2 regions of the Mesorhizobium sp. USDA 4775 genome follow, and region 2 is predicted to be linked to the other one. Evidence: riboswitches for the same ligand, from Rfam matches in the RefSeq annotation. Region 2 holds a riboswitch; the other holds the start of a gene.
What was found. A riboswitch is a leader RNA that binds a small molecule or an ion and turns the genes downstream of it on or off. The one in region 2 is predicted to bind S-adenosylmethionine.
Positions count from the first base shown of each region.

Region 1: another riboswitch for S-adenosylmethionine. It lies ahead of metX (homoserine O-acetyltransferase MetX); the one in region 2 lies ahead of ACVILI_RS08970 (O-succinylhomoserine sulfhydrylase).

Region 1 is NZ_JBSSFM010000001.1:99,841-107,230, reverse strand. Features, by position in the region: gene ACVILI_RS00525 (ABC transporter ATP-binding protein/permease) at 1-1,440, shown strand, start outside; gene ACVILI_RS00520 (DUF1194 domain-containing protein) at 1,529-2,332, shown strand; gene ACVILI_RS00515 (DUF1330 domain-containing protein) at 2,473-2,793, shown strand; gene metW (methionine biosynthesis protein MetW) at 2,801-3,415, opposite strand; gene metX (homoserine O-acetyltransferase MetX) at 3,474-4,643, opposite strand; SAM riboswitch at 4,749-4,826, opposite strand; gene hisC (histidinol-phosphate transaminase) at 4,987-6,096, shown strand; gene ACVILI_RS00495 (prephenate/arogenate dehydrogenase family protein) at 6,120-7,055, shown strand; gene ACVILI_RS00490 (sugar kinase) at 7,052-7,390, opposite strand, start outside.
Region 2 is NZ_JBSSFM010000001.1:1,826,751-1,834,140, forward strand. Features, by position in the region: gene apaG (Co2+/Mg2+ efflux protein ApaG) at 1-154, opposite strand, end outside; gene ACVILI_RS08965 (ceramide glucosyltransferase) at 434-1,585, shown strand; gene ACVILI_RS08970 (O-succinylhomoserine sulfhydrylase) at 1,618-2,808, opposite strand; SAM riboswitch at 2,864-2,941, opposite strand; gene ACVILI_RS08975 (2'-deoxycytidine 5'-triphosphate deaminase) at 3,080-4,174, shown strand; gene ACVILI_RS08980 (ABC transporter substrate-binding protein) at 4,274-5,047, shown strand; gene araD1 (AraD1 family protein) at 5,224-6,219, opposite strand; gene mmsB (multiple monosaccharide ABC transporter permease) at 6,499-7,390, opposite strand, start outside.

The DNA.
Region 1 (7,390 bases), 1.7 Mb from region 2:
CCGGTGCGCGCCTTCCGGCTGGCCAATGCCGGCGCCATCGGCGTCAATCCCGACCAGCGCATGCAGCAGGATGCGGCGCATCTGTCCGACCTGTCGACCGATCTCGGCGTCGGGCTTTTGCAGTCGCTCATCCTGCTCGTGTCCTTCGTCGGCGTGCTGTGGGAACTGTCTTCGGGCTTCGTCTTCCACATCAATGGCTGGTCGCTGGCCATACCGGGCTACATGGTCTGGGCGGCGTTCCTCTATGCCGGCACCGCCTCCTGGCTGAGCTGGCTGGTCGGGCGGCCGCTCATCAAGCTGAACAGCGACCGCTACACACGGGAGGCGGAGCTGCGCTCCTCGATGGTGCGCGTCAACGAGAATGTCGATGCCATCGCGCTGTACCATGGCGAGGCCGACGCCAAGCAGCGGCTCGAACTCGACCTCGGCACGGTGCTGGGCGCCATGCGGCGCATCTATACCGCGCAGATCAACCTGTCCTGGGTGACCGATACCTATGGCTGGATTACCGTCGTGGCGCCGATCCTGGTTGCCTCGCCCGTCTATTTCTCGGGCGATATCAGCTTTGGCGGGCTGATGATGGCGGTCGGTGCCTTCAACCAGGTCCATTCCTCGTTGCGCTGGTTCATCAACAATATCGGCAGCATCGCCGATTGGCGCGCCACGCTGATGCGTGTCGCCGACTTCCGCATCGCGCTCGATGAAACCGACGTGCTGCACGACACCGAAAGGCGTATCACCTTCGATCAGAACGCCAATGGCAGCCTGACGTTCGAGAAGCTGCAGGTGGCCTCGCCGGAGGGCTGCACGAAACTCTCCGACCAGCATGTCGAAATCCGCGCCGGCGATCGCGTGATGATCACCGGCGAACCCGGCGCCGGCAAGACGCTGTTCTTCCGCGCCATTGCCGGGCTTTGGCCCTGGGGCAGCGGAAAAATCGGCCTGCCGGCCGGAGAAACCCTCATCTTCGTGCCGCGCGTGCCGTATTTGCCGGCCGGCACGTTGCGCGAGGTGCTCAATCACGCCAACGGGCATGCGCCCGCGAGTGACGCCGAGATTGTGGCGGTACTGGCCGAAATTGGTCTGGAACGGCTGTCGTCCTCGCTCGACCGCGTCGGGCGCTGGGACCATGAATTGGGCGATGACGAACAGCGCTTGCTGGGCGTGGCCAGGCTCGCCTTGCGGCAGCCGAAATGGGTGATCATCGACGAAGCCATGGATGCATTCGACGGCCCCTCGCTGCGACGTGTGCTCGCGATGCTGGAAAAGCATCTGAAGGGCGCCACGATCATCAACATCGGGCGCGGCCAGCACAATATTCAGTTCTTTCCGCGCGGCCTGACGATCGTCAAGGATTCCGGTGCGCCAGCGCTGAAGCCCGCCCACGTCAGGGCCGGCGCCATCGATCCACCGCCGGTCGCGGTCCGCCGCAAGAAATAGGACCGCTTTCCCGCACTCTCGCAGCAAGCTTTATTTCGCCGCGATCGCGAAGGAAGATTTCCCCGAGAAACAAAACTTGGCGGTGGCGATGCTTGATGCTCTGCGCCTGCTTGCCTGTCTTGCCTGTGTCCAGCCAACGCCCGTTGCCTCGCCATCAAGTGCGCTGGCTGTTGACGTCGAATTGGTGTTGGCGGTCGATATATCCCTGTCGATGGACGAGAAGGAATTCGCCCTGCAACGCGCCGGCTATGTCGAGGCGCTGCGCCATCCCGACTTCATCCAGGCCGTCCGGTCCGGCAATACCGGCCGCATCGCGATTGCCTATTTCGAATGGGCCGGCACGGTGCGCGACGACGCGGTCATCGATTGGCAGATCATCGATGGCGCGCAAAGCGCCAACAGCTTTGCCGACAAGGTGGCGGCGCGCCCGTTCCGGAGTTTTCGCGGTACCTCGATTTCCACGGCAATTGCCTTCGGCACAGAGCTGTTCGGCAGGACGAATTTCGCCGGTGAGCGCAGCGTCATCGACATGTCGGGCGATGGCCCCAACAATATCGGGCCGCCGGTCACCGCGACGCGCGATGCGGCAACCGCAAAAGGCATCATCATCAACGGCCTGCCGATCCTGATCAATCCATCGCCCACCTTCAAGCATCTCGACCAGTATTATGCGCAGTGCGTGACCGGCGGACCCGGCTCATTCGTGCTGCCCATCTACTCGGCTGCCGAATTTTCCACCGCCATCCGGCGCAAGCTGATCCTCGAGGTGAGCGGCATTCAGCACAAGGCCAGCATCATCCCTGTCGATGCGGACGCGCCGATCGACTGCCTGCAAGGCGAACGCGACAGGCGGTTCCTGTCGGATCCGTATTTTCCGGAACTCGACCGGTGAAATTGCGCAAGAGCACCTGCGGCCGGCCGTCGAAGGCACCGATTCCATTACCTCTGGCGTAATCGCTTTGCGTCAGGCATTCCGGCAGATTTGGCCTTGCGAGGCCGGTTGGTCGGTCTCGATGCAAAGGGAGTTACGTCATGACCGCTTACGCCATCGCCCATATGCGCCAAGTCACGATGGGGCCGCAGATCGTCGAGTATCTGCACAAGATCGATGCCACGCTGGAACCGTTTGGAGGCCGTTTCCTGGTGCATGGCGGCGATGTGGAGGTGATCGAGAACGACTGGCCGGGCAACCTCATCATCATCGAATTTCCCGACCGGCAGCATGTGCGCGAGTGGTATGCTTCGCCCGCCTATCAGGCAATATTGGCCTTGCGCACGGAGAACTCCCAATCCGATGTGGTGTTTGCCGACGGCGTCGAACATCCGCACAAGGCGACGGATGTCCTGGGCTAGACGTGCCTTATCGTTTCAGCAGGAACACCGCCTGCTGGCCAAAGAAGTTCCAGAACCACCAGGGCATGGACAGGCCGATCTTCTGGCCGGCGGCGTCGAGCGCGGTTGCCTTTTCCACCGTCGCGCCAAGCTCTTCGCACAAATTAACGAAGTCGCGGATGGTGCAGAAGTGGATGTTGGGGGTGTCGTACCAGGAATAGGGCAGGTCCTGGGTCACCGGCATGCGGCCCTTGACGAACAGCGACAGACGCACCCGCCAATGGCCGAAATTGGGGAAGGAGACGATCGCCCGGTTGCCGATGCGGAGCAACTCGTCGAGCACCAGCTTCGGGTTGCGCGTCGCCTGCAAGGTCTGCGACAGGACGACGAAGTCAAAACCCTTGTCGGGATAGAATTCGAGATCCTTGTCGGCATCGCCCTGGATGACGGAGAGGCCGCGCGCCACGCATTCGTTGACGCCGCGCTGCGACAGTTCCAGTCCGCGGCCGTCGACCTGCTTGGTGTCCTGCAGCAATTCAAGCAGCGAGCCGTCGCCCGAACCAACATCGAGCACGCGGGACTGCGGTGGGATCAGATTGGCGACGACCTCGAGGTCGACGCGCTGGCTGCCGTTGACGCTCATGATGTCGTCTCCTTTGCGGCGCATGATCCCGATCCCGAAAGTCTGCAACTTTCCGGGGTCATGCGCTTAGCCCTCTCGCCCGTGCTGCGGAGCCGATGAAGCCGTTGATGGCGGCGAACAGTTCCGGCTCGTCGAGCAGGAAGGCATCGTGGCCACGGTCGGTCTCGATCTCGACGAAGGACACGGACGCGCCGGCCGCGTTGAGCGCGTGCACGATCGAGCGGCTCTCTTCGGTCGGAAACAACCAATCCGAGGTGAAGGACACCAGGCAGAAGCGGGTTTTGGTGCCGGCAAAAGCATCCGCCAGCCGCCCGCCATGATCTGCGGCGAGATCGAAATAGTCCATTGACCGCGTCATGTAGAGATAGGAATTGGCGTCGAAGCGGTCGACGAAGGTCATGCCTTGGTGGCGCAGATAGCTTTCGATCTGGAAGTCGGCGTCGAAGCCGAAGGTCAGCGCCTCGCGATCCTGCAGATTGCGGCCGAATTTCCGGTGCAGGGCGGCTTCCGACAGATAGGTTATGTGGGCGGCCATGCGCGCTACCGCCAACCCCTTTTCCGGGCGTTTGCCGTTTTCGAAATATTTGCCGCCGTGCCAGTCCGGATCGGCCATCACGGCCTGCCGGCCGACCTCATGGAAGGCAATGTTCTGCGAGGAATGGCGCGCACCGGTGGCGATCGGCAGCGCCGAAAAGACACGCTCCGGATAGCTTGACGCCCATTCCAGCACCTGCATACCGCCCATCGAGCCGCCGAGCACGCAGAACAGTTTCTCGATGCCGAAATGGTCGATCAGCATCTGCTGCGCCCGCACCATGTCGCGGATGGTGATGACCGGCAGGTCGAGCCCATAGGGCTTGCCGGTGGCGGGGTTGGTCGATGCCGGGCCGGTTGAACCCAGGCAGCCTCCGATGACGTTGGAGCAGATGACGAAGAAACGGTTGGTGTCGATGATCTTGCCGGGGCCGATCAGCACTTCCCACCAGCCCGGCTTGCCGGTCACCGGATTGGTGTTGGCGACATGCTGGTCGCCGGTCAGAGCATGGCAGACGAGGATGGCATTGGAGCGGGCATCGTTCAGCGTGCCGTAGGTCTGGTAGGCGATCTGGAACGGCGATAGCAGCGTGCCGGCGTCGAGCTTGAGCGGCTTGTCCGCCCCGAAGCGCAACACCGGGCTCGACGGCTGGTCGGCTTCGTTGTTGGTCTTTCCTGCGCGCAGAGCGGCCATTCTTGTCTCACCTGCTGCATCATATCAGGCGAAAAATCGCCGTCGATGCGTCCATCCGGCCGGCCGCGGACAATAAAAAACCGGCATTGCCTTCGCAAAGCCGGTTACGTCACGCAAACGGCCCTTTAGCGAATTGTTTAACGTGGCTGCAAGCCGACCGGCCAAATCACCACGGAACTCTTGCTGCCCTTCTAGAACTCGCCCGCGCTGCCGTCAATGCCGACATCTGGGCCGACATCTGGGCCGGCTGCTGGCATCACTGCCACCTCTCGACATTATCGGCCACGGCTTGTATTTCCGCTGCGGCCTCCGGATCGAGGCATTTTCGATGGATTTTGCAAAAATGAACCAGACACCGGATCAGGCACGTCCAACCCCGCGCGCGGGTATCATGGACATCGACGCCTATGTGCCGGGCAAGAGCGCCGCACCCGCCGGTGTCGCCAAGGTCTACAAGCTATCGTCCAACGAGAACCCGCTTGGCCCGTCGCCGAAGGCGATCGAAGCCGCGCGTGAAGTCGCCGCCAGGCTCGACATCTATCCCGACGGTACCGCCAGGCGGCTACGCGAGGCGATCGCGGAAGTGCATGGCCTCAACGCGCAGAACATCATCTGCTCCAACGGCTCCGACGAGATCCTTGGCCTGCTGGCGCAGACCTATCTGGCGCCCGGCGACGAGGCGATATTCACCGAACACGCCTTCATGGTCTACAAGATCTACATCCAGTCGGCCGGGGCTGCGCCGATCGCGGTCAAGGAGACCGATGAGCGGGCCGACATCGATGCGATACTGGCGGCCGTCACGCTGCGAACCAAGATCGTGTTCCTTGCCAATCCCAACAATCCTACCGGCACCTATGTGCCGTTCCAGGAGGTGCGCCGCCTGCATGCCGGCCTGCCCAGACATGTGCTGCTGGTGCTCGACGCGGCATATGCCGAATATGTCCGCCGCAACGACTATGAGGCCGGCATCGAACTGGTTGGCAGCGCCGAGAACGTGGTCATGACCCGCACCTTCTCCAAGATCGGCCTCGGTGGCGCGCGGATCGGCTGGATGTATGCGCCCATGCACATCGTCGATGCGATCAACCGCGTGCGCGGTCCCTTCAACGTCAATGCGACGGCGATCGAGGCCGGCATCGCGGCAATCCGCGACCGCGCCCATGTCGAGCGCAGCGTGGCGCATAACGAGACCTGGCTGACCTGGCTGAGCCAGGAGATGACTGGGCTCGGGCTGCGGGTGACGCCCAGCGTCGGCAATTTCCTGCTCATTCACTTTCCCGATGATCAAAAGCATTCGGCGGCCGCGGCGGACGACTATCTGACCGCGCGCGGCTATATATTGCGGCGCGTTTCCGGCTACGGCTTCCCCAACGCGCTGCGCATGACCGTCGGCACGGAAGAGGCCAATCGCGGCGTCGTCGCCGCGCTCACGACATTCCTGAAAAGCTAGAACGCCCGAAAAGCAGGAACACCATGACATCACCGATGTTTGAAAAGATCGCGCTGGTCGGCATCGGCCTGATCGGCTCGTCGCTGGCCCGCGTCATCCGACGCGAGGGTCTTGCCGGCCACGTTGCCATCTCGACCCGCAGCGCCGCGACGCTGAAGCGGGCGGAAGAGCTTGGACTGGGCGATTCCTACACGACCGACGCGAAGGAAGCGGTCCGCAATGCCGACCTGGTCATCGTCTCGGTGCCGGTCGGCTCGTCCGGTGCGGTGGCTGAGGAGATCGCACCGGCGTTGAAGAAGGGCGCCATCCTCACCGATGTCGGCTCGACCAAGGCGTCGGTCATCGCCCAGATGCAGCCGCATGTGCCTGATGGCGTTCATTTCATTCCCGGCCATCCGCTGGCGGGCACGGAAAAATCCGGACCGGATGCCGGTTTCGCCGATCTGTTCGACAATCGCTGGTGCATCTTCACGCCGTTGCCAGGCACCGATCCAGACGCGCTTGAGAGGCTGTCGGAATTCTGGCGCCGTTGCGGCGCCAACATCGACACGATGGATCCCCAGCATCACGATATGACGCTCGCCATCGTCTCGCATCTGCCGCACATCATCGCCTACAACATCGTCGGCACCGCCGACGATCTGGAATCGGTGACCAAGACGGAAGTCATCAAATATTCCGCCTCCGGCTTTCGCGACTTCACGCGTCTGGCCGCCTCCGACCCGACCATGTGGCGGGACGTCTGCCTGCACAACAAGGACGCCATTCTCGAAATGCTGGCGCGGTTCTCGGAAGATCTGGCATTCCTGCAGCGGGCGATCCGCTGGGGCGATGGCGACAAATTGTTCGACCTGTTCACCCGCACTCGGGCGGTACGCCGCTCAATCATCGAGGCCGGCCAGGATATCGACGTGCCGGATTTCGGCCGCCAGGCGTTCGAGCACCCGTCGAAGAACTAGGCTGTTTCGGGCCAGGTCGCCGCGACCATGGCCAGCGTCTCGGCCCGGTCCGGCGCGCCGAGCCTGCCGCCAAAGCGCAGGCATTTGAGCGCGGCGGCGGCACTTGCAAAGCGCAAGGCCTGCTCGATCGGCATGGCCTCCGCCAGTCCGACAGCAAGGGCGCCGTGAAAGACGTCGCCGGCGGCGAGCGTGTCAACCGCCTTGATCTTCGGTGCCGCGACATGACGGGATGATCCCGCCGCGCGATCGAACCACCAGGTGCCTGCCGCGCCGCCGGTGACGGCGACGAACGCATCGGTGCGGGAAGCCATGTCGGTGCAAGCGCTCGCCAGATC
Region 2 (7,390 bases):
AATAGCGCGACAGAAGCTGCACGAATTCGTCCGACTGGTTGTCGATCGTTATCTGATAGCCCCAGACAAAGCGGTTCTCGGAAGGATCGGAGCGGTCCTCGAGATAGAACGGCCTGACCTGCACTTCGATGTTGCGCGTGACGGCGCGGTACATAAGCGGCTCCAAAACAATCTAAAGCATGATCCCGAAAAGTGGGAACCGGTTTTCGGAAAAGATCATGCTCAAACCAACAGAACCTTTCGGCGCTCCCGGCGAGCAGGTCAACGTGCGCGTCTTGTCGCGGCTCGTCTTGAAACGCAGGTGCCGGCAAAGAATGTCATTTAAGTGACACATGACAATGGTGGTGTGCACGAACCGGGCGACTCGGCGCTCTGTCGAACTATTGAAAACGGCCACGATGCGGGCCGTCTCTTCTGGAGTGACCAGATCTCGATGGAACTCGCTCTCATAGCCGCCTCGCTTTCGACTGCTATTATCCTTTCAAACACCGCCAGTATCCTTCTCGCCGCCTCACAGCTGAGACGGCGCACAACGATCGCACCGCCGGCCGGCAAATCGCCGCCGGTATCGATTGTCATACCCTCGCGCGGCGTCGAGCCGTTCACGCAGGAGACGCTGGAGCGCGCCTTCTCGCTAGACTGGCCCCGCTACGAGCTGATCTTCTGCGTCGCTCATGGAGACGACCCAGTGGTCAGGCTGATCCGTGCCGCCATTGGCCGCTTTCCAAAAGTGCCGGCCCGGCTGTTGATCGGCGACGACCGCGTCAGCGCCAATCCCAAGCTCAACAATTGCGTCAAGGGCTGGGAAGCCGCGCGGCACGATTGGGTTGTCCTGGCCGACTCCAACGTGCTGATGCCGAGAGACTACGTCCAGCATCTGATGGCGGCGTGGCGGCCGGACACCGGCCTTGTCTGCTCGACACCGATCGGTTCGCGGCCGGAGGGCTTCTGGGCCGAGGTCGAATGCGCCTTCCTCAACACGCTGCAGGCGCGCTGGCAATATGCCGGCGAGGCGCTCGGCCTTGGCTTTGCCCAGGGCAAGAGCATGTTGTGGAACAAGCCGATGCTGGATGCCAATGGCGGCATCCGCGCGCTGGCCGCCGAAATCGCCGAGGACGCCGCCGCGACCAAGCTGGTCAGTGGGCTTGGCCTGCGCGTCAATCTCGTCGCGGCACCCTTCGAGCAGCCGCTTGGCCGACGCACGCTTGGCACGATCTGGTCGCGCCAGGCCCGCTGGGCGCGCTTGCGCCGCGTCACCTTCCCACGGTTCTTCGCGCCGGAAATCCTGACCGGCGCGGTGGTGCCGCTGGCGCTTGCGCTGGTTGCGGCGGCAAGCGCCGGCTTCAGCCTGCCGCTGACGGCCATCGCCGTGCTGGCGGCCTTTTATCTCCCGGAATGCGCCCTGGCCTGGTCCAAGGGCTGGCACCTTTCGCCGCGCACGGTCGCGGCGATGATTGCGCGGGACTTGCTGCTTCCAACCATGTGGGGGCGCGGCTGGCTCGGCGGCGCCGTCGACTGGCGCGGCAATGCGATGACCATCGGCACCAAGGCGGCCGAACTGGAAGAGGCGTCGTCGCGCGCCTGATCGCGGCGCGGACGACCTACCTCGACGACCCTCTATTTAGCGGCCTTGAGAGCCTGCGCGATGTCTTCCAGAAGGTCATCGGTATCCTCCAGGCCGACCGACAGCCTGAGCGTTCCTGGCCCGATGCCGAGTTCGGCGCGCGCCTCGTCGCTCAAGTTCTTGTGCGTGGTCGTCGCCGGATGGGTGATCAGGCTCTTGGCGTCGCCGAGATTGTTGGAGATCAGCACGATGTCGAGCGCGTTCTGCAGGGCGAAGGCCGCCTGCTTGCCGCCCTTGACGTCGAGGCAGATCAGCGTCGAGCCGCCCGACATCTGCTTCTTGACGATCGCGGCCTGCGGATGGTCGGCGCGGCCGGGATAGATGACGCGGGCGATCTGCGGCTGGTCGGCGAGGAAATCTGCGATCTTGCCGGCGCTCTCCGTCTGCTGGCGCACGCGCAGCGGCAGCGTCTCCAGGCCCTTCAGCAGCGTCCAGGCGTTGAAGGGCGACAGGCTGGGGCCGGTGTGGCGGAAATAATCATGCAAATTCTCGTCGATCCACTTCTTGTCCGACAGGATCACGCCGCCGAGACAGCGGCCCTGGCCGTCGATGTGCTTGGTTGCCGAATAGACGACGATATGCGCGCCGAGCTGCAACGGCTTCTGCTGCAGTGGCGTGGCAAAGACATTGTCGACGACAAGCCGCGCGCCGATCGAGTTGGCGAGCGCAGCCACAGCGGCGATGTCGACCACTTCCAGCGTCGGGTTGGTCGGGCTCTCCAGGAAGAACAGCTTGGTGTTGGGCCTGACCGCCTTTTCCCAGTTGGCGATATCGGTGCCGTCGACCAGCGTCGCCTCGATGCCGTAGCGCGGTGCCAGCGTCTCGACCACCCAGCGGCAGGAGCCGAACAGCGCGCGCGCCGCCACGATATGGTCCCCGGCCTTGACGCTGCACAGAAGCGCCGCTGTCACGGCCGCCATGCCCGATGCCGTGGCGCGTGCGTCTTCCGCGCCTTCCAGCGCGCACATGCGCTTTTCGAACATGTCGACGGTCGGATTGGCGTAGCGCGAATAGATGAAGCCGGGTTCCTCGCCCTTGAAGCGGGCTTCGGCGGCTTGCGCCGTTTGATAGACATAGCCCTGGGTCAGGTACATCGCCTCGGAGGTCTCGCCGAAGCCGGAACGCAGGGTTCCGCCATGCACGAGGGCTGTCTGAGGCTTCCAGTTGCGCTTCTTGTTGCTCATCGCTTTGTTCCAGACACAAAAAAACCGGCCGCGAAAGTCGCAACCGGTCCATACAGCCTCGCGGCCAACGGTCCTTTAGCGACTTGTTTAACGTGGCTGCAAGCCGACCGGCCAAATCACCACGGGATAACGACCCTTTAGACCCGTACCACGCTTGCGTCAATTGCCGGCTTCATTAAGAGGTTTGTACCAGGCAGGTTCCGCAAGAATGTTCCATGTTTTCCGGCGAGAACCTGTTGGTAGGAAATTCGTCTGGCCTAGGAGCGGAGCCTTGCGGCAGACAGGCATTCTTCCCGATCAGGACATCTCGGCGCTGTTCCAGTCCGGCGCGCTGAAGTCGCCGCGCGCGCTCGACGCCGACCAGATCCAGCCGGCGAGCCTTGATCTGCGGCTCGGCGACAAGGCCTGGCGGGTGCGGGCCTCGTTCCTGCCGGGTCCCAACCACAGGGTCTCGGAAAAGCTCGACCGGCTGCAGCTGCACGAAATCAATCTTGCCGAGGGCGCGGTGCTGGAGACCGGCTGCGTCTATATCGTGCCCTTGCTTGAAAGCCTGGCATTGCCGGCGGACATTTCGGCCTCGGCCAATCCGAAGAGTTCGACCGGGCGGCTCGACATTTTCACCCGTGTCATGACCGACCGTGGCCACGAGTTCGACAAGATCGCCGCCGGCTACAACGGTCCGCTCTATCTGGAAGTCAGCCCGCGCACCTTTCCGATCGTCGTGCGCACCGGTTCGCGCCTGTCGCAAATCCGCTTCCGCACCGGCAACGCGCTGCTCTCGGAAACCGAATTGCATGAATTGCACCGCGCGCAGATGCTGGTCGCCACCGAGCCGCCGAATATTTCGGGCGGTGGCATCGCGCTGTCGATCGATCTCAAGGGCAACGGTGAAGGGCTGGTCGGCTATCGCGGCAAGCATCACACCGGCCTCGTCGATGTCGACAAGCGCGCCGCCCAGGATGTCGTCGATTTCTGGGAACCGATCCACAAGAGCGGCGCCGGCGAACTGGTGCTCGATCCAGACGAATTCTACATCCTCGTCAGCCAGGAGGCGGTGCATGTGCCGCCGCTCTACGCCGCCGAGATGACGCCCTTCGACCCGCTGGTCGGCGAATTTCGCGTCCATTACGCCGGCTTCTTCGATCCGGGCTTCGGCCATTCGGCTGCCGGTGGCACCGGCAGCCGGGCCGTGCTTGAAGTGCGCAGCCACGAGGTGCCGTTCATCCTCGACCATGGCCAGATCGTCGGCCGGCTGGTCTACGAGCACATGCTGAAGCGGCCGCAGGCGCTCTACGGCACCGCTCTCGGCTCCAACTACCAGGCACAGGGCCTGAAGCTCTCCAAGCATTTCCGCGCTGCGCGCTGAACCCCGGTTGCCGCCAGGCAAGATACTTGCCTGCGCTGGCACATCATGCTTGGCTGGCTTGTCGGCCGTCGAGATGGCGGCGCTCAAGGGGACAAGAAAATGCAGATCTCGAAATGGATACTGTCGGCGGCAGGCGCCGCCCTGTTGTCGATGGCCGCCGGCTCTTTGTCGGCGCAGGCTGCCGAGAAACTGAAGATCGGCACCGAGGGCGCCTATCCGCCGTTCAACACCATCACCTCGGACGGTAAGGTTGTCGGTTTCGACATCGACATCGCCAATGCGCTGTGTGCTCAGATGAAGGTCGAGTGCGAGATCGTCACCCAGGACTGGGACGGCATCATCCCCGCCCTGCAGGCCAAGAAGTTCGACGCCATCATTGCCTCGATGAGCATCACCGAAGAGCGCAAGAAGCAGGTCGCCTTCACCAACAAATACTACACCACCCCGCTCGCGCTGGTGGCGCCGAAGGACAGCGATCTGACGTCGGCCGACCCGGCGGCCCTGGCCGGCAAGACGGTCGGCGCCCAGGCTTCGACCACGCAGGCCGACTATGCCCAGAACACCTATGGCAAGGCAGGTGCCGAGGCAAAGCTCTACCCAACCCAGGAAGAAGCGATCACCGACCTGACCAACGGCCGGCTTGATGCCGTGATCTCGGACAAGTTCGTGCTGGTGGACTGGCTGAAGAAGGCAAGCGACGGCTGCTGCAAGCTGGTCGGCGACGTCAAGGGCACGGAAACGCAAGCCGGCATCGCCGTGCGCCTGGACGACACCGCCTTGCGCGACAAGCTCAACACGGCCATCGACGCGATCGTCGCCGACGGCACCTACAAGAAGATCCAGGCCAAGTATTTCGACTTCGATATCTATTGAGGCTGAAGCTGCCTCTTCCTTCTCCCCTTGTGGGAGAAGGTGGCCTCGCGAAGCGAGGTCGGATGAGGGGTGTTCCAGGGAACGCCAACGCCTCACTCCGCTGGAACACCCCTCATTCGTCTCGGCGCTGCGCGCTGATCCACCTTCTCCCACAGGGGGAGAAGGGGAAGCTGGCGCTACAGCGCCTTCACCGCCACCCTCACCGGCTTTTCGATCTCAAGCGGGTTGCGCAGCGGCAGGCCGAAATCACCGGCTTCGATCTCGAACACATCGCCGGCCTCGGTCTTGACGCCGTCGGCGAAGGACAGTGTCGCGGTGCCGAACATATGCACGTGCACGTCACCCGGCTGGCGGAACGCCGAATATTTGAAGTGATGGTGTTCGAGATTGGCGATGGTGTGCGACATGTTGGCTTCGCCCGACAGGAACGGCTTTTCCCAAAGCGTCTTACCATCGCGCACGATGCGCGAGGTGCCGCGGATGTCGGAAGGCAGGTCGCCGATCAGGATCTCAGGTCCGAACGAGGCATTGCGCAGCTTGGAATGGGCGAGAAAGAGATAGTTTACCCGCTCAGTCACGTGGTCGGAAAATTCGTTCGACAGCGTGAAGCCGACGCGGAAGGGCGCGCCGTCATCGCCGATGACATAGATGCCGGCGATTTCGGGTTCCTCGCCGGCGTCCTTGGCGAAGGCCGGCGACAGGAGTGCGGCTCCCGGCGCCACGGCCATCGTGCCGTTGCCCTTGTAGAACCATTCCGGCTGCACGCCGACCTGGCCCTTGGCGGGCTTGCCGCCCTCCAGACCCATGCGGAACATCTTCATGGAATCGGTGAGCTGCTCCTCGCCATCGGCGCTGCTGAGCTTCTTGTGCATGGAATCGCGCGTCGCCGCCGAGCCGAGATGCGTCAGGCCGGTGCCGGTGAGATGCAGATGCGCCGGATCGGGGTGATTGATCGGCGACAACAGCCGCCCTTTCTTGTAGGCGGCATCGAGATCGACCGTCTCGCCGAGCCCCTTGCGCTCGATCAGGGTGGCTAGGCCGACGCCGGTGCGGGCTGCCTCCATCGCCAGCGAATAGACGCTGCGGGCGCCGTTGATGATCCGGGTCTTGCCGCCATTGCGGGCAACGACGCGGATGGTCTCGGCGTCATCGAGAATCTGCGAGATCAGCATGATCAATCCTCTCTCATGTGCCTTGGCATGGCTGCCGCTGCGGCAAACCTTCCCAAGCGCGGCTGGGACGTCGCCCATGCCACGGGTGAAATTGTCCGTTCGGATTGCGCTCGCGGGGCCTGGTTCCTTGAGGGAACTTCTTCGCGCCGGCTGGTTGCCGGCAGCGCCGCGATGTGACCCGTATGCCTTCCTCGTTGCCTCGCCGGAGCGGTTCGGCCCGCTCCTTTCTGCGCAATTCCTGTGGGAAAACCGCGATGCGCTTTCCTGGAACTGCCCCTGTCAGGCCTTGTTCTTGTTGTAGACGTCGAAGATCACGGCGCCGAGCAGCACCAGGCCTTTGACGACCTGCTGCCAGTCGACATTGACACCCATGATCGACATGCCGTTGTTCATCACGCCCATGATGAAGCCACCGACCACGGCGCCGATGACCTGGCCGACGCCGCCCATCGCTGAGGCGCCGCCGATGAAGACGGCGGCGATGACGTCGAGCTCTGAGCCCAGACCGGCCGCCGGCACGGCCTGGCCAAGGCGAGCCGCGATGATCAGGCCGCCCAGCGCCGACAGCACGCCCATATTGATGAACACCAGCAGCGTCAGCCGCTCGGTGTTGATGCCCGACAGCTGCGCCGCCTTGGGATTGCCGCCCATGGCGTAGATGCGGCGGCCGATGGTCATGCGCTTGGTGACGAAGACGAACAGCGAGATCAGCACGCCCATGACGAGCAGCACCACCGGCAGGCCCCTGTAGCTGGCGAACTCATAGACCAGGAACAGCGCCAGCGCGCTGGCGACCAGCGTCTTGACGACGAACAGGGGGAAGGGCTCGGCTTCATAGCCGTGGCGTTCGCGCTTGCGTCGTGTCCTCACCCCGAAATAGGCATAGGCCACCACGGCGATCAGGCCGAGCACGATCGTCGTCATGTGCAGTGTCAGGCCGCTGCCCACGATGGTCTTGCCGGCGGCGTTCACCGTGGGCGGGATCAGCGTCAGCGGGCCGATAACGTCCGGGATGAAGCCCGAGCTCAGCGCCTTGAAGCCGTCCGGAAGTGGGCCTACCGACGAGCCGCCGCCCAGCAGCGCCTGGCAGATGCCGCGGAAGATCAGCATGCCGGCCAGCGTCACGATGAAGCTCGGTATCCGGTGATAGGCGATCCAATAGCCTTGCGCC